DNA from 3 places in the Streptomyces violaceusniger Tu 4113 genome. Region 1 is predicted to be linked to each of the others. Evidence: riboswitches for the same ligand, from Rfam matches in the RefSeq annotation. Region 1 holds a riboswitch; each other region holds the start of a gene.

Region 1 (4,460 bases):
GGCCAAGGCGGGCGGCTTCTTCTTCCTGGTCTTCGGTGTGATCGCGGTCCTCTCCGCGGTCGCGACCATCAACCCGGTCTGGACCATCGGTCCCTACCGGCCCGACCAGGTGTCCACCGGCGCCCAGCCCGACTGGTACATGGGCTTCGCCGAGGGTCTGGTCCGCGTGATGCCCGGCTGGGAGATCACCGCCTGGGGTCATACGCTCGTCCTGGGCGTGTTCATCCCGATCGTGCTCTTCCCGCTGGTCCTCTTCGCGATCGGGCTCTACCCGTTCATCGAGACCTGGATCACCGGCGACAAGCGTGAGCACCACATCCTGGACCGCCCGCGCAACGCCCCGACCCGTACGGCCTTCGGTGTCGCCTGGCTGACCGCGTACTTCGTGATGCTGATCGGTGGCGGTAACGACCTGTGGGCCACCCACTTCCACCTGTCGATCAACTCGATCACGTGGTTCGTGCGGATCGGCTTCTTCGCCGGCCCGGTCCTGGCGTTCATCGCCACCAAGCGGATCTGCCTCGGCCTCCAGCGGCGCGACCGCGACAAGGTGCTGCACGGCCGCGAGACCGGCATCATCAAGCGGCTGCCGCACGGTGAGTTCGTCGAGGTCCACGAGCCGCTCGCGCAGGAGCAGTTGCATGTGCTGACCCAGCACGAGCAGCCCGAGCCCTACGAGATCGGCCCCGAGACCGACGAGAACGGGGTCAAGCGGAAGGTGACGCCCGCGCAGCGGGTCCGTTCGAAGCTCTCCAAGGGCTACTACGGCGAGGACAACGTCATTCCGAAGCCGACCCGCGAGGAGTACCACGAGATCACCAGCGGCCACGGCCACCACTGATCTCCGCCGTACCGCTCTCGCACGTCTCTGACGCCACAGACCAGGGCCCCGGCCCGGACCACACGGTCCGGCCGGGGCCCTGGTCGTGCTGCCGATAGGCTGGCCGCGGGCCGCGGGCCGCTGACGTGCGCGGCCCCTTCCCTGCCCACCCCCACGGATCCAGGAGCGGACCATGGACGTTGTGACCCCCGCCGGAGGCGACAGCACCGCGACGGCCCGCACCTGGCCGGACGTACTGAGCTCGCTCATCGCCGGCCTGGACCTCGATGCCGACGACACCGCCTGGGCCATGGACCGGATCATGCGGGGCGAGGCCACCGACGCGCAGATCGCCGGTTTCGCGATCGCGCTGCGCGCCAAGGGCGAGACGGTCTCCGAGGTGGCCGGTCTGGTGCGGGCCATGTACGAGCACGCCAAGGTGATCGAGGTGCCCGGGGCGACCGTGGACATCGTCGGCACCGGCGGCGACCGCGCCAGGACCGTCAATATCTCCACCATGTCCGCGCTGGTCGTCGCCGGTACCGGCGCGCGGGTCGTCAAGCACGGCAACCGCGCCTCGTCCTCCGCCAGCGGCGCCTCCGACGTACTGGAGAAGCTCGGCGTCAACCTGGACATCACCCCGGAGCGGGTGGTCGAGGTCGCGGAGGAGGCGGGGATCACCTTCTGCTTCGCGGTGAAGTTCCACCCGTCGCTGCGGCATGTCGCCTCGGCCCGCCGCGAGCTGGGCGTCGCCACCCCGTTCAACCTGCTCGGCCCGCTGACCAACCCGGCGCGGGTGAAGTGCCAGGCGACCGGGGTCGCCGATGCCCGGATGGCGCCCATCATCGCCGGGGTGCTGGCCGAGCGGGGCTCCTCCGCGCTGGTCGTCCGCGGCGACGACGGGCTGGACGAGCTCACCGTGACCACGACCTCCCAGGTGTGGGAGGTCCGGGGCGGCGCCGTGCGCCAGGAGACCCTCGACCCCCGGGACGTGGGCATCGAGCGGGCCCCCATGGAGGCCCTGCGCGGCGCGGATGCCTCGTACAACGCCGATGTGGCCCGCCGGCTGCTGGCGGGCGAGCGGGGCCCGGTGCGGGACGCGGTGCTGCTGAACTCGGCGTCGGCGCTGGTGGCGCTCGAGCCGGAGCCGGGGGACAAGCCCCTGGCGGAGCGGATCGCGGCGGGTGTCGCGCGGGCCGCCGAGTCGATCGACTCGGGCGCGGCGCGCGACGTCCTGGAGCGGTGGGTACGGGCCACCCACGCCTAGGCGTTGCCCTTACGGTTGGGCGTTGCCCTTACGGTGCCCATGTTCCGTCCGTGCCCTGTCCGGGATGCGGACAGGGCATGGGCGCTGCCGTATGGCATGGCATACTCCTGACCAGGTCACGAGTGACAGCGACTACGGCCCCGGCCCGCTGTCCGGCAACCCTCCGTCCGTGGCGGGGTGCCCCGGGTGATGACCAGGCCGCCAGGCAGCGAGGCCGGCGGCAAGCGCGGACCCCTCGCACTAGGGGTCCTGGTGGTCGAGGGAGTTCTTCCGTGATGCAGCGAATGCGCTAGGGCCGAGCGGCCCGTTTCCCCCTGTGCTCCGTGCGGTGTGGCCGTGCGTCGAGCGACTTTCCGCGCCCTGACGGCCGGCTCACCGCCGTCTTTGTGCGCGTCACGCATTCTCACGCCTTCGACCCCCGGGAGACTTCGCCATGTCCGCGCGCCCTTCTGTCATCGCTTCCGCCGCCTCCGCCGCTTCGTCCGTCGCCGCCTGTGAGCCGCTGCCCGTGCTGGGCGGCGATGTCCTGGTGCCCCTGGTCACCGGGGGCGAGGTGACCTACGCGGCGCTCGACTACGCCGCCAGCGCCCCCGCGCTGCGGCGGGTCTGGGACGACATCGCCGCCTACGCGCCCTACTACGGCAGCGTGCACCGCGGGGCGGGCTACCTCTCGCAGCTCTCCACCGACCTCTTCGAGAACAGCCGTAAGGACGTCGCCGCCTTCCTCGGCTGCCGCGAGGACGACCAGGTCGTCTTCACCCGCTCCACCACCGATTCGCTCAACCTCCTGGCCGCCGTGGCGCCGCGGGGCACCGAGGTCTTCGTCTTCGAGACCGAGCACCACGCCTCGCTGCTGCCGTGGGAGCAGCGGGAGGACGTCACCGTCCGCTACCTCAGCGCCCCGCGCTCCCCGCGGCAGGCGGTGGAGACGCTGGAGAAGGCGCTCGCGGGGCGCGCCGAGGGCCCGGCGCTGGTCTGCGTGACCGGCGCGTCCAATGTGACCGGTGAGCTGTGGCCGGTGCGGGAGCTGGCCGCGGCCGCGCACGCCCACGGCGCCCGTATCGTCCTGGACGCCGCGCAGCTCGCCCCGCACCACCCCGTGGACATCGCGGCGGCCGACGTCGACTGGGTGGCCTTCTCCGGGCACAAGCTGTACGCCCCCTTCGGCGCCGGTGTGCTGGCCGGGCGCGCGGACTGGCTGCGGGCGGCCCGGCCGTATCTGGCGGGCGGTGGCGCCAGCCGTAAGGTGACGCGCAGGGACGACGGCGGTGTCGACGTCGAGTGGCACACCACCGCCGCCCGGCACGAGGCGGGCTCGCCGAACGTCATCGGCGTCTACGCGATCGCGTCGGCGTGCAGGGCGCTGACCGAGGCCGGTTTCGAGGGCCTGGTCGCCCGTGAGCGGGAGCTGATCGAGAAGGTGCGGGCGGGGCTGGCCGAGGTGCCCGAGGTGCGGGTGCTCTCGCTGTTCGGCGACGACGCCCCCCGGGTCGGCGTGCTGTCGTTCGTGGTGGAGGGCTGGAACAGTTCCCACTTCGCGGCGGCGCTCTCCGCGGAGTACGGCATCGGCGTACGGGACGGGCTTTTCTGCGCGCATCCGCTGGTCCGCACCCTGCTGGACAGCGAGCCCGACGAGCCGGGCGAATGCGGTGCGCCCGAGGCCGCGCCGGGGGAGCGCTCGCTGAACGCGATCCGGGTCAGCTTCGGGGCGGGCACCCCGGACGAGCATGTGGAGCGGTTCGTCGGCGCCGTGAAGGAGCTGGTGCGCGAGGGTGCCCGGTGGAGCTACCGCACCGAGGACGGCCGCTGCGTCCCGGACCGCGGCTGAGCCCCTGGGCCCGGGGGCGGCGCGGCTGAGGGAGCCGCTGGGCCCGGGGTGCCGGGGCTGAGGGAGCCGCTGGGCCCGGGGGATGCCGGGGCCCGGGGCGCTGGGAGGGGGTGGCGCTAGCCGTCCAGGCCGATGGCGAACGCCGCCTCGAGGTCGTGCTGGGAGTACGTCCGGAAGGCGATGTGCGTCTCGGTGGAGGCCACCCCCGGCAGCTTGCTGATCTGGCCGGTGATGATGTCCGCGAGGTCGTCGTGCCGGGCCACCCGCACCATCGCGATCAGATCGTGCGCGCCGGTGACCGAGTAGACCTCGCTCACGTTCTCCAGCGCGGCGATCTTCTCGGCGGTCTCCGGAATCCGGTCCACGCTGGTCTTGATGAGCACGATCGAAGTGATCACGGCTGGCTTTCTCCCTCACTGGCCCTGGCTGCGCCGCCCACTCTAGCCCTCCGCCCGAACCGCCCCCACGCGTAGAGAAAGCCGAGCGTGAAGCCCACGAGATGGGCGAGATAGGCGACGCCGGGGCGGTCGTCGGCCTGCCGGGCG
Region 2 (4,460 bases), 4.2 Mb from region 1:
CAGATGCCCTGGAGTTTGCGCTGGTCCTCGTAGCCGAGGCGGTGGCCGTCGTCGAGGTCGAAGGCGACGCGCTCGAACCGGCCGGCCGGTTCGGACTCCGCCCCGCAGGCCAGCCGCCCGGTCATGCCGAAGTGCACCACGACCGTGGGCCCGTCGGTGGGGGCGATCAGCCACTTGCCGTGGCGGCGCGGTGCGGCGAAGCGGCGGCCCTCGAGATCGCGCTTCAGCCGCTGCGCGGTCACCCCGTGCAGCACCCCCGCGTCGGCCACCTCCACCCGCTCGACGCGGTGGCCCTGGGCGCAGGAGGCCAGCGTTCGCCGGAACCCCTCGACATCCGGTAGCTCGGGCATAGCGTCAGGCTACGCCCGGGACCTCCGTCGCGTGTTACCGAGAACCACCCCTTTGGTGGCTTTCATCGGATAAGGTCCAAGTTATGCGATTCATACGCTTCGCCCCGGGGGCGAGCGGTCGCAGCCACACGCTGTTCGCGGTCACACGGTGTCTGCCGTTCCTGGTCCTGGCGGCGGTGCTCAGCATCGAGCTCTCCCCCGCGCACACCCTCTACACCGGCCCCCTGCTCTCCCCGGCGCCGGCGCTGGCGGCGGTGACCATGGGCCCGTTCGGCACCGGCGGGGTGGCGCTGCTCGCCATGGCGGTGAGTGCGGTCACCGCCACCCACAACAACGTCTGGGGCAGCGAGATGGTGTACGCGAATCTGCTGGCCCTGCTGGTGGTGGCGCTCGCGAGCGTGGCGACCAGCGCGGTGCGGGTGCGCCGGGACCGCGAGCTGGCCCAGATCCGCCGGATCGCCGAGGTGTCCCAGAACGTGGTGCTGCGGCCGCTGCCCGCCCGGATCGGTGTCGTGAACACCGCCAGCGTCTATATGGCGGCCGAGCGCGGCGCGCAGATCGGCGGGGACCTCTACGAGGCGATGTGCACCCGCTACGGAGTGCGGCTGATCGTCGGCGATGTGCGGGGAAAGGGGCTGGCCGCGGTGCGGTCCGCCGCGGCCGTGGTGGGCGCCTTCCGGGAGGCGGTGCACTACGAGCAGGACCTGGCCGAGGTGATGCACCGCTGTGCGGCCGCGCTGGCGCGCGAGTACGAGCTGCTGGACCGCTCCCAGCTCCAGGACCCGCAGGAGCTGGAGGAGCAGTTCGTCACCGTCCTCCTCGCCCAGGTCTCGGACGAGTCGCTGGTCGAGCTGATCAACCGCGGCCATCCGCCGCCCCTGGTGATGCGCGAGCGCAAGGTGCGCTCCCTGGACCCGGCGCGCCCGCTGCCGCCGCTCGGCCTCGAGGAGTTCCTCAGCCCTCCCCCGATCTGTGTCGAGTCCTTTCCGTTCCTGCCCGGTGACCGGCTGTTGCTGCACACCGACGGCGTGGTCGAGGCCCGCAACCACTACGACGAGTTCTTTCCGCTGCACCGGACCATGGAGACGCTGGACGGTGACACCCCTGGCGAGTACCTGGACCGGCTGCGCCACGCCCTGGTCCGGCATGCCGAGGGACGGCTGGCGGACGACGCGGCCATGGTCCTCATTGAGCGGGCCATCGGCGGGGCACGGCGGCCGTTCCTCTGAGCGGGCATCCACCGTGCCGTCGGCCCGCGTTGGCCGTCCCGGCATGGGTTGACGCCCTCGCGGAGCGCGACGACACTGTCAGGGACGGTCACGATCGTCAGCGCCCACCGTGCGGAATCCCCGCTCAGGTGGGTCACCGGCCCCGGCTCGCTGACAGGCAACCCTTCTCCCGCGACGGGGTGCCCCCGGGTGACGACCAGGTTCCGTCGGTGTGGACGGGACAAGCGCGGTCTCGCTGCCTCGCGAGCCCCAAATGATGGGATCGGTGAGATGCCCAGGACCGACAGCGACGGGGACTGCGCCCGTCGGCGTCCCCGGCCGTGGTCCCCGCTCCGCCGTCGCCACCTCCTGACCAGGCGTCTGCACATCGATCTGCTGCGCATCTGCAGCGCCTCCAGTCCAGCCGGCTGAATCGACGCGGTCACCGAGCGCGGCCCCGCGCGCCGGGGTCGGGTGTGTCCCGGCACCGTCCCGGCGAACGCCCCGCGCGGGCTTCCCTTCCGTTGCGCCATCGGCGCCGCCCAGACCGGCGGGCCGGGGCTCCGTCCTTGCCTTGGAGAGCCATGTCCGAGACGTTTCCGGTCAGTTCAGGCCCTGCCGCTCTTCTCGACCCCGACCCCTGCACAACCCGCCCCCGGATCGCCCCGCCCGCTCCGCCGCACCGCTTCCGCAGCCGCATCGGCGTCGACCTCGCCGGTGGCTTCTATCCGGTGCCGCATCGCTATCGGCTCTATCTCTCCGCGAGCTGTCCGCTCTCGCTGCGCGTCTCCATCACCCTCGATCTGCTCGGGCTGCGGGACACCGTCGCCACCACCCTCGTCGGACCCCCGGCCGACACCCCCGAAGCGTTCGCCGCGCTGCGCGGGGCGTACGAGGCCACCTGGCACCGCTACGGCGGACCCCTGGACGCCCCGGCGCTGTGCGACGGCTGGACCGGACGCGTCGTCAGCAACCACACGCCCGACATCCTGCGCGACCTCGCCGGCCATCTGAGTGACGGCGGCGGAACCGGACGTCCCCGGCTGCGCCCGGCGCCCCGTGCCGCGGACATCGACGCCCTCCGCGAACTCCTCGACGACGACATCACCCATGCGGCGCGGCAGGCCGGGACGGCGCACGAGCCGGAGTGCCGGGACGCGGCGCTGGAGCGGCTGCTGACCGCCCTCGGCCGGCTCGACCGCAGGCTCGCGGCCGCACCGTACGCACTGGGCGACGAGCTGACCGCCGCCGATGTGGACCTGTGGGTGGCCCTCGTCCAGCTCGACACCGAGCACCGGCTCCGCCTGGACGCCGACGCGGCCCAGCGGGTCTCCCGCCATGGGCGGCTGCGCGCCTATGTGCGGCGGCTGCACGCCCATCCGGCCTTCCACACCACGATTCCGGAGGCCCTCCAGGACGACGTGTCCTGAGCTCGCGTCCAGGACCGGGCGCCCTGTCCGGCGGCTTCGCTCAGGACAGGGCGGCCCGGGCGTCGCCGAACTCGTCCATCGCCCCGGCCACGATGGCCTCCAGCCGGGCGTGGTGGGCGCCGCGCCAGTAGACCCGCTCGCAGACCGTGCAGCGGGCGAAGACCTCGTACGTGCGCCGGGTGCCGTGCTGGAGCAGCTCCCGGACCGACTCCTTGTCGGCGTCCTCCAGCGTGCCGTTGCAGGCGGTGCAGCGGGTCCAGGGCGCCAGGCTCGGGGTGAACCGGCCGAGGACGTCCCGCAGTTGCTCATCGGGGCGGTCGCTGTAGACATACGCCCCGGCCCACAGCTCACGGCGGCGCAGCAGCCCCCGGTCGCGGGAGAGCAGCACCCGGCGCTGGGCGGCGGAGCGCGCGGCCAGCTCGGGGTCGCCGATGTCCTCGCTCTCGTACGCGGCGTCCACGCCCAGCAGCCGCAGCCGGCGCGCAAGCGTGCCCAGGTGCACATCGAGCAGAAAGCGCAGCGGGGCGCCCGGCACCCGCTGCGGGCGGACGACCGGATGCACCTCCACGGTCTCACCCGCGCTCGGCACATGCGAGACGGCGGTCTCTTCACCGTTCACCACCAGCCGGCCGACCTCGGTGAGCGGGACCCCGAGCGACTCGACGACATGGCCGAGGGTGGAGGCGCCGTCGGTGACCACGGCCGTCCAGGGGCGGCGCCGCTCCGGGACGGCGAAGAATCGCAGTTCAGGGGCGAGACTGAGGTGGATCTCAGGTCCGTTCACACCGCCAGCATGCCAGGCGCGCCCGGCCTGGGGCGACGGCGTTTCGGATCCGGCTCCGGGCTCGACGATCATGGAAGCGACCACCGGCGGGAGGCGTCGCATCATGGTCGCGGGCCACGCCCGCACGGTCGGCGCCGGGGCGTCAGTCCGCCGGTGGGGCCGCCTTGGCCTGGTCGCGCCGCCGCTTACGGCGCCATGCCACCATCCGCAGATACTCCTCGTACAGCACCCGGCCCAGCAGCGCACCGCCGAAGACCACGTATCCGACGCCGACCAGCCAGGACTGGACGACCAGGACGGTGCCGACCGGACCGTAGGAGACGGCGTTGGAGGCGATCAGCGGGGAGAACACCAGTTGGGAGAAGACCCGCAGTCCCAGCAGCCCCACGCCGGTGGCCAGCGCGCCGGGCAGCAGGGCGCCCCAACTGATCCGCCCGCCGAGCAGCAGCCGCTGCGACCACCAGAAGAACAGCACCGTGCCCACCACCGCCACCAGCACCCGCGAGATGCCGGGCTCCAGATGGGCGGAGAGCAGCAAATAGCCGATCAGCACCACGAACCACACCAGATGGCGCCAGGCGGTGTGCCAGCGGCCGGCCGGAAGCTCCCACACCTTCTCGTAGCCGACCTGCAGCACCGTGCCGAAGCGCAGGCTGAAGACGGCCAGCGTCGCCAGACCGAAGGCGGT
Region 3 (4,460 bases), 1.8 Mb from region 1:
GCTGGCCTTCCTCGAGGGTGCGGTACCCGTCCATCTGGATCGCGCTGTAGTGGACGAACACATCCGCACCACCGTCGACCGCGATGAAGCCGTACCCCTTCTCCGCGTTGAACCACTTGACGGTGCCCTGAGCCATTCCTAACTCCCCTATTGCTGGCCCTTGCGCAGGACCGCACTCCGCGGACCCGGGTCAGACCTCACCCCCCGGATGTGGGGGGTGTGCGCCGGAACGCGTCGACCGCCGCTGAATGTATCCGTCCCAACGCCCTCTGCAACAGGTCAATCGGACGAGAATTCTGGGCACGGCCGAACGGTTAAAAGAGAGAATTTATGTGAAGTTCGGGCAAGCCGGGCGGGACATAGGGAACCAACCCGACAATTCGCGCTCACACTTTACGCACAACTTGACGAGTTCTCATATGTGGTTCCGGCCCGGGGGCCATCGGGGAATCCGGGCAACTGTATCGCGATTCCACACACGGAATCGCCCCGTCCGGTTGTCCCCGGACGGGGCGATTCCAAAGGTGAGAAGGGTGGACGCGGGGTCAGCAGCCGCCCGCGACCGCCGGGATGATCGAGATCCCGGCACCGTCCGGGATCGCCGTGGCCAGGCCGTCGGCGAAGCGGACGTCGTCGTCGTTGACGTAGACGTTGACGAAGCGGCGGAGCTTGCCGGTGTCGTCCAGCACGCGGGCGGCGATGCCCTGGTGGTTCTTCTCCAGGTCCGCCAGGACCTCGGCGAGGGTCGCGCCCTCGGCGGGGACCTCGGCCTGACCGGCGGTGTAGGTGCGCAGGATGGTCGGGATTCGGACGTTGACGCTCATGCGAGACCAGCCTCTCGGAACGAGTCAAGGGTGGGGCGGATGATGGCGGAGGGGCCCGTGGTGGGGGCCACCGCGTCGAGGGTCTTGAGGCCGTCGCCGGTGTTGAGCACGACGGTCGTCAGGGACGGGTCGAGCAGACCGTCCTCGATCAGCTTCTTGGTCACGCCGACGGTGACCCCGCCCGCGGTCTCCGCGAAGATCCCCTCGGTGCGGGCGAGCAGCTTGATCGCGTCGACGATCTGCTCGTCGTTCACGTCCTCCACCGCGCCGCCCGTACGGCGGGTGATGTCCAGGACGTACGGGCCGTCCGCGGGGTTGCCGATGGCCAGCGACTTGGCGATGGTCTGCGGCTTCTGCGGCCGGACGACGTCATGGCCGGCCTTGAACGCGGCGGAGACCGGGGAGCACCCCTCGGCCTGGGCGCCGAAGATCTTGTAGGGCTTGTCCTCGACCAGACCGATCGAGATCAGCTCCTTCAGCCCCTTGTCGATCTTGGTGAGCTGGGAGCCGGAGGCGATCGGGATGACGATCTGGTCCGGCAGCCGCCAGCCGAGCTGCTCGCAGATCTCGTAGGCCAGGGTCTTGGAGCCCTCGCCGTAGTACGGCCGCAGATTGACGTTGACGAAGCCCCAGCCCTCGCCCGCCGGGTCGCCGATCAGCTCGCTGCAGAAGCGGTTGACGTCGTCGTAGGTGCCCTCGATGCCGACCAGCTCACCGCCGTAGACCGCGGCCATGACGACCTTGCCCGCCTCCAGGTCGTGCGGGATGAAGACGCAGGAGCGGAAGCCCGCGCGGGCGGCCGCGGCGCCGACCGCGCCGGCGAGGTTGCCGGTGGAGGAGCAGGAGAGGGTGGTGAAGCCGAAGGTGCGGGCGGCCTGGACCGCGATGGCGACGACCCGGTCCTTGAAGGAGTGGGTGGGGTTCCCGGAGTCGTCCTTGATGTGCAGCTCACCGGTGACGCCGAGCTCACGGGCGAGGTTGTCGGCCTTGACCAACTGGGTGAAACCGGGGTGCAGGCTGGGCTGGTCCGCCACGTCCGCGGGGACGGGCAGCAGCGGGGCATAGCGCCAGATGCTGTTCGGACCGGCCTCGATGCGCCGCCGCAGCTCCTCCGGGTCGCCGGCCGGCAGCTCGTACGCGACCTCGAGCGGCCCGAAACACACCTCACACGCGAAGATCGGGCCCAGATCGAACCGCTCACCGCACTCCCGGCAGGACAATGCGATGGCGGGACCGAAGGCACCGGAGGCGTCGGAGGTGGAGGAAGTGGTTGAGCTTTCTACTGACTGCACAGCCATGGATGGCGAGGCCCTTTCTCCTCATCTTCCTCGCGACGCATTTCGCCACGAGACGGAATTGGCACCTTCCCGAGCTGGGAGCCTCGCTGCGGAATGCGAGATCAGCTGGAGGGTTGCCGGGGCTTCAACGGGCCGTTCCCTCTGCCCCTCTGGATGAGCGGTATGGCGCCGGGCGGACCCGGGCGTTTGTCAGCACGGCATCATCACGGACTTCCTCGGTAAACACCGAGGTCGACCCCGACATACGACGGCCATGTGCGTTGTTCAAGACTGTAACCGACGGCCCGGATGGTTGAGCTAGCCGTCCGATGCGCGAGATGGATCACAGCGACCACGGCAGGGGAGAGACACAGGTGCTGGATGAGGTGGAGCGCTGGCTGAAGCACCGCTCCTGGTCGGCCGACGACCGGCCGCTGAACCGCCTGCTGGACGCGAAGCGGGGCTCGGCGACGACCCTGAGCGTGGTTCTGCCCGCCCTGAACGAGGAGGCCACGGTCGGCGAGATCGCCGCGACGATCCGCCGCGAGCTGATGGGCGAGGCGGCGCCGCTGGTGGACGAGCTGGTGGTGCTGGACTCCGGCTCGACGGACCGCACCGCCGAGGTCGCCGCGGCGGCGGGCGCGACCGTCGTCCACCGCGACTCGCTGCTGCCCGGGCTGCCCGCGCTGCCCGGCAAGGGCGAGGTGCTGTGGCGGTCCCTGCTGGCCACGAGCGGCGACATCATCTGCTTCATCGACGCCGACCTGCGGGAATTCGATCCGCGCTTCGTCTCGGGGATCGTCGGTCCGCTGCTGACCGACCCCACGCTGCAGCTCGTGAAGGGCATGTACGACCGCCCGCTCGGCGACGTGGCGGGCCAGGGCGGCCGGGTCACCGAGCTGGTCGCCCGCCCGCTGCTGAATCTGCACTGGCCCCAGCTCGCCGGATTCGTCCAGCCGCTGGGCGGTGAGTACGCGGCGCGCCGCACGCTGCTGGAGCGGCTGCCCTTCCCGGTCGGCTACGGGGTCGAGCTGGGCCTGCTGGTCGACGCGCTGCACACGGTGGGTCTCGACGCGCTCGGCCAGGTGGACATCGGGGTGCGCAAACACCGCCACCAGGACGGGCTGGCGCTCGGCCGGATGGCGGCCGCGATCTACCGCACCGCGCAGTTGCGGCTGGCCCGGGGCCATTTGGTGCGGCCGCGGCTGACCCAGTTCGACCGGGGCGAGACCGGCTTCGAGCCGCGCACCACGGCCGTGGACACCGAGGAGCGGCCGCCGATGATCGAGATACCGGAGTACGCGGAGCGGCGCGCGGCGTGATGACCCCGGGCGGCGCGGCGTGATGACCCCGGGACCCCGGCATCAGGCGATGGCTCCTACGGGTCGGAAACACGCCGCCCCATACCGCCTACGGGGCAAGAAACCGTACGTACGTTTGCGCGGGGTCGCGGCTGGCTAGGCTCGCGACATGGCAGTTCCGCGCACCGCCCCGATCCTGGTCGCGTCCAATCGCGGTCCGGTCTCGTACACCCTGGACGAGGACGGCTCGCTCACCGCCCGGCGCGGCGGTGGCGGGCTGGTCTCCGGCCTCAGCGCCATCGGCCCGGACGCGAACGCGGTGTGGGCGTGCGCAGCGCTCGGGGAGGGTGACCGCGAGGCGGCCCGGCGCGCCGGGGACAACCATCTGAACCCCGGTGACACCGGCGGCCAGCAGGTGCGGATGCTCGATATCGCGCCGGATGTCTTCGCCGCCGCGTACAACGGCATCGCCAATTCGGTGCTGTGGTTCGTCCACCATCTGCTCTACCAGACCCCGGTCGAGCCGGTCTTCGACGCGGAGTTCGCCGACCAGTGGGCGGCCTACGAGACCTATAACGCGGCCTTCGCGGACGCGCTCGCCGAGGAGGCGGTGGACGAGGCCGTCGTCCTGGTGCAGGACTACCACCTGGCGCTGGTGCCCGCGATGCTCCGCGAGCGGCGCCCCGACCTGCGGATCGGTCATTTCTCGCACACCCCCTGGGCCCCGCCGGACTACTACCGGCTGCTGCCGGACGATGTCGCGGCGGGTGTGCTGCGCGGCATCCTCGGCGGCGACCGCGCCGCGTTCCTCACCGAGCGCTGGGCCGGGGCCTTCGCCGACTGCTGCACGGCCGTGCTGGGCGCGGAGATCGTCCGGGACGGCGACGGCGCGGCGACGGCCGTGCGCTTCGAGGGGCGGGAGACCCGGCTGGGCGTCCACGGCCTGGGCGCGGACGCGGACTTCCTGCGGCAGCGGTCGCGGCAGGCCGATGTGGACGAACGGCTGACCAGTCTGCGGGCGCAGATCGGGCCGGACCGGAAGTCGATCGTCCGGGTGG

What was found. A riboswitch is a leader RNA that binds a small molecule or an ion and turns the genes downstream of it on or off. The one in region 1 is predicted to bind S-adenosylmethionine.
Region 2: another riboswitch for S-adenosylmethionine. It lies ahead of STRVI_RS17495 (glutathione S-transferase C-terminal domain-containing protein); the one in region 1 lies ahead of STRVI_RS33790 (aminotransferase class V-fold PLP-dependent enzyme).
Region 3: another riboswitch for S-adenosylmethionine. It lies ahead of thrC (threonine synthase); the one in region 1 lies ahead of STRVI_RS33790 (aminotransferase class V-fold PLP-dependent enzyme).

What each region holds. Positions count from the first base shown of each region.
Region 1 is NC_015957.1:8,259,540-8,263,999, reverse strand. It holds gene qcrB (cytochrome bc1 complex cytochrome b subunit) at 1-841, shown strand, start outside; gene trpD (anthranilate phosphoribosyltransferase) at 1,014-2,087, shown strand; SAM riboswitch class IV at 2,202-2,320, shown strand; gene STRVI_RS33790 (aminotransferase class V-fold PLP-dependent enzyme) at 2,521-3,915, shown strand; gene STRVI_RS33785 (Lrp/AsnC family transcriptional regulator) at 4,032-4,313, opposite strand; gene STRVI_RS33780 (rhomboid family intramembrane serine protease) at 4,310-4,460, opposite strand, start outside.
Region 2 is NC_015957.1:4,077,510-4,081,969, reverse strand. It holds gene STRVI_RS17505 (Fpg/Nei family DNA glycosylase) at 1-350, opposite strand, end outside; gene STRVI_RS17500 (PP2C family protein-serine/threonine phosphatase) at 434-1,579, shown strand; SAM riboswitch class IV at 1,666-1,812, shown strand; gene STRVI_RS17495 (glutathione S-transferase C-terminal domain-containing protein) at 2,143-2,988, shown strand; gene STRVI_RS17490 (Mut7-C RNAse domain-containing protein) at 3,029-3,772, opposite strand; gene STRVI_RS17485 (hypothetical protein) at 3,915-4,460, opposite strand, start outside.
Region 3 is NC_015957.1:10,107,117-10,111,576, forward strand. It holds gene STRVI_RS41305 (cold-shock protein) at 1-136, opposite strand, end outside; gene STRVI_RS41310 (MoaD/ThiS family protein) at 546-824, opposite strand; gene thrC (threonine synthase) at 821-2,122, opposite strand; SAM riboswitch class I at 2,141-2,282, opposite strand; gene STRVI_RS41320 (glucosyl-3-phosphoglycerate synthase) at 2,476-3,423, shown strand; gene STRVI_RS41325 (alpha,alpha-trehalose-phosphate synthase (UDP-forming)) at 3,572-4,460, shown strand, end outside.